Regions from separate parts of the Echinicola sediminis genome, predicted to be linked through region 1. Evidence: riboswitches for the same ligand, from Rfam matches in the RefSeq annotation. Region 1 holds a riboswitch; the other holds the start of a gene.
What was found. A riboswitch is a leader RNA that binds a small molecule or an ion and turns the genes downstream of it on or off. The one in region 1 is predicted to bind thiamine pyrophosphate.
Positions count from the first base shown of each region.

Region 2: another riboswitch for thiamine pyrophosphate. It lies ahead of ACYVAA_RS20670 (TonB-dependent receptor); the one in region 1 lies ahead of thiS (sulfur carrier protein ThiS).

Region 1 covers NZ_BAAHAP010000011.1:74,804-77,010, forward strand. The annotation lists gene thiC (phosphomethylpyrimidine synthase ThiC) at 1-999, opposite strand, end outside; gene thiS (sulfur carrier protein ThiS) at 1,011-1,217, opposite strand; TPP riboswitch at 1,273-1,372, opposite strand; gene ACYVAA_RS04640 (capsule assembly Wzi family protein) at 1,506-2,207, opposite strand, start outside.
Region 2 covers NZ_BAAHAP010000129.1:8,337-10,543, forward strand. The annotation lists gene ACYVAA_RS20665 (AAA family ATPase) at 1-398, shown strand, start outside; TPP riboswitch at 663-759, shown strand; gene ACYVAA_RS20670 (TonB-dependent receptor) at 843-2,207, shown strand, end outside.

The DNA of each region.
Region 1 (2,207 bases):
AGTCATCGGAACGTACCGCAGCAACACCCCTGCATGGATGGTGAAATAATCTACTCCTTGCTCTGCCTGCTCAATCAAAGTATCCCTGAAAAGCTCCCATGTCAGGTCTTCCGCTTTACCATTTACTTTTTCCAAAGCCTGGTAAATGGGTACCGTACCGATTGGCACTGGACTGTTTCTAAGAATCCATTCCCGGGTTTCATGGATGTTTTTCCCGGTAGACAGGTCCATGATCGTATCTGCCCCCCAACGGCAGGCCCACACCGCTTTTTCCACTTCTTCTTCTATGCTCGATCCAATGGCAGAGTTACCGATATTGGCGTTGATCTTCACCAGAAAATTACGGCCGATGATCATCGGTTCTGCTTCCGGGTGGTTGATATTGGCCGGGATGACAGCACGCCCCTGGGCAATTTCGCCCCGCACAAACTCGGGAGTGATCAGCCCTTTGGGAGTGTTGGCCCCAAAACTGTTTCCCGGATGCTGCTTGGTCAGTTCTTTTTGCTCCGCTATCCTTTGGTTTTCACGGATGGCAATGTATTCCATTTCAGGCGTGACAATGCCCTTTTTGGCATAGTGCATCTGGCTGACATTTTTGCCCGCTTTAGCCTTATAAGGTTTCTTGACCAGATCAAAACGGAACTTGTCCAAGGCAGGGTTGTCCAGCCTTCTCTGTCCGTATTCAGAGGAAAGTTTATCCAGCTCTTCCACATCACCTGTGGCTGTGATCCACTCCTCTCTCAAACGGGGAAGTCCTTTTTTTACATCTATCTGTACATTAGGATCAGTATAAGGCCCGCTGGTATCATAAACGGTCACAGGGGCATTCTTTTCCACTGTCTGGTGCCTGTCCAAATGGGAAACCGTATCATTCAAAGAAATTTCGCGCATGGCCACTTTGATCGGGTGGATCTTTCCGGGCACGTAAATCTTTTGGGATTTTGGGAATGGGTCAGTAGTGATATAATTACTGATGTTCTCTTGACTAAGGTCCTTCATAGTTGTTGTGATTATCCTCCTTGAGTTGCTTTGATGATCAAAATAGTGTCGTTGTCCTTTAATTGAAAATTGTCCCATTTGGATTTTGGGACCACTTCTTGGTTGACCGCTATGGCCAGACCTCTCTCTGCTTTGATCTGTTTGGCTTGAAGTATTCCTGACAAAGTGAGGTCCCCTTCGGAATGAACCACAGGTTCGCCGTTTAGGAGAAAATTCATAAGAATTTAATTTTTGAATGAACAAAAAAACTTCAGGAATGAAGGTAATCTCTCGGAAGGACGCTTCACTTTTCCCTTCGCCCGCATTATCGGGATCAGGTTCAGAGGGTATGTCTCAGTCCCGAAAGTCTATCGGAACACCCCTAAAGTTTATTACGTGAACACAAAGTTAGGAGGATATTGGAGATTCGGAAATCATTTCAATCATTAATTGAATATAATTCATTCCCGAACCTTCTTCCTCTTTGCAAGCATAGATTATCCTTGCTATTTACCGGATTATCGAAATCAAAAAATATAGGCAAATTTAAGGTGCCCTACGAAGTTCTTTCTATCATCCCCTTCTTGTAACCTGTACAGTTCAGCATCCGGATCTCTTTCCAACACCCAATAGTAATTTAGTGTTTTCTGAAACTGAAGTCGGGCGGAAACCAGAAGATTACCATATTGCCTGTCAAACACCAGGGAAGGAACTATATCCACCCAATATCGGTCCCATCCATTTATACTTTCAAAATGAAGATAAAAAGCATCATTGTTATTGGCTATTCTTTCAAACTGGGCTCCCACTCGGTTCATATTATTGATCCAGCTGACCTCCAAAAAAATCGAATTGCTGCCCGGACCATGCCCGTACCCCATCACTTGCCCTAAATGCGTATAACCATGCCTGACATGGGGATGTGTGTACCATGTTTTGCTTTCTCTTATCGCCTTTCTAACCGTCTGTCCAGTTTGAGTCATCTCCAAATGGACTTGTACAAATTGGTTATCGTATTTTAATGGAACATATTTCAAGAAACCTAACGTAAAGGCACGATACAAGTCAGGATTAACAATAAACTCCCTCAAAGGTTTGCTGTTGCCATTGCTTCCATATTCACCATAAAACTCAAATTTTCCTTTGCTAGAAAACCACCTGAAAAAACCGGCACTTTGCTGGTGCCGCTGAGCGATAACGGGATCTTCAGTCTGGTGAAACCGCTTCCT
Region 2 (2,207 bases), on a different contig from region 1:
ACAGGGAATACGACTATGGAGATTTGCTGGCAATAGCAAAAGGACAATTGGATTTGGAGGACAAACAGGCCCAAAAAGCAGACGGACTTCTTTTTTGTGACACTGACTTACATGTGCTTCAGGTTTGGAGCGAACACAAATACCGTAAAACGGCCTCTTGGATCATCGAACAACTCTCTACGAGGAAATATGACCTCTATTTATTGACGGATATAGACATTCCTTGGGAGGCTGATCCCCAGCGGGAATATCCCGATCCGGCCATGCGAAAGTTTTTTTATGATTGGTACGAACGTTTGATGCAGGGCACAGGGGTGCCTGTGGTCAAGGTTTCCGGAAATTTGGAGCAACGATTGGCCATGGCCAAAAAGGCAGTAGAGCAGTTATTGGCTGGCTAAGTTAAATTCAGTTGGGGCTATCGAATAGATAATTGTAGTAAGGAGTATCGAGTAGGGAGTCTTGAGTCTTGAGCTTCGAACTTCATTCTTCCCATCTTGTACTTCAAACTTCCCTCTTTGTCCTTCGTACTTGATACTTCGTACTTGTATCTTGATACTTAACGACCATCAAATAGTTGTAGAAGCCAGAATCGGGATTAATCTCAGTTCTCCCTTCCTGCAGGTTTACTTTCTCCATTAAACCTTCTAACTTTGCATCAAGAAAGATCGAATAAGGGGTGCCCAAAAGCAACGGGCTGAGATCATACCCATAATACCTGATCCGGGTAGTGCCGGCGAAGGGAAATGCGATTTCCATTATAGTAATGGAACACGGGTAAACAACTGAAGAAGTGGTCACCCCTTGACTACTTCGATGTTTAACCAAATTAATTCATTTTCATTATGAAACGATTATTGATGACCACAGCGATGCTGTTGGTCGGGCTTTATGCCATGGCGCAAAACCAGGTGACCGGTGTGGTGACGGATGCGGAAACAGGAGAGGCCCTAATAGGTGCCAATGTAATATTGGAAGGGACAGGTAGAGGCAGCACCGCGGACGTGGAAGGGCGGTTTACCATTAAGAATGTGTCTTCCGGAGAATATCAGCTAAGAGTGTCCTTTGTGGGCTATGATGTGCATGAGCGTCTTATCCAGGCTCCTGCAGAAGAAATCACCATTAGACTGGATAGAAGTACCTTGCTGACCGAAGAATTTATCGTTTCTGCAACGCGAGCGTCAGCAACCACTCCGACTACTTTCCAGATTATCGACAAGGAAGAGTTGGCAAAGAACAACTTGGGGCAGGATATTCCGGTATTACTCAATTACACCCCTTCGGTGGTCACCCATTCCGATGCAGGAGCGGGTATCGGTTATACCGGTTTAAGGATAAGAGGTTCGGATCAAACACGTATTAATGTGACCGTCAACGGGATTCCCATGAACGATGCGGAATCACATGGGGTGTTTTGGGTCAATATGCCTGATTTTGCAAGCTCTGTAGATAATATTCAAATCCAGCGTGGAGTGGGAACCTCCACCAATGGGGCCGCTACCTTTGGGGCCAGCATGAATATTCAAACCAATACCAAAAAGGAGGAAGCGTATGCTGAAGTGGCCAATTCCTATGGATCTTTCAACTCCTGGAAACATACCGTGCAAGCGGGTACTGGCCTGCTTAACAACCGGTGGGCGGTGGATGCGCGCCTGTCCCAGATCACCTCAGATGGATATGTGGATAGGGCTTTTTCTGACCTAAAGTCCTATTTTGTCTCCGGAGGATACTATGGCGATGACCATGTGTTTAAGGTGAACGTTTTCTCAGGGAAGGAACAGACCTACCAGTCCTGGTGGGGACTGCCAGAATCCAAACTGGAGGATGACAGGACCTACAACTATTACACCTATGAGAATGAAACTGATAACTACCAGCAAGACCACTACCAGTTTATCTATACGGGTAAGTTTGGCCAAAACTGGAAAGCCAATGCTGCCCTGCATTATACTTATGGAAGAGGTTATTACGAGCAGTACCGCGAGGACGATGACTTTGCCAGTTACGGACTGGACCCTGTGGTGATCGGAGGTGAGACCATTGAAAGCACGGACTTTATCCGAAGAAGGTGGCTGGACAATGATTTTTATGGCGGGGTGTTCTCCATGAACTATGTTGCTGACAATGGCCTTTGGGATGTGATCTTGGGCGGAGGTGCCAACCGCTATGATGGTGATCATTTTGGGGAGATCATCTGGGCGAGAATTGCG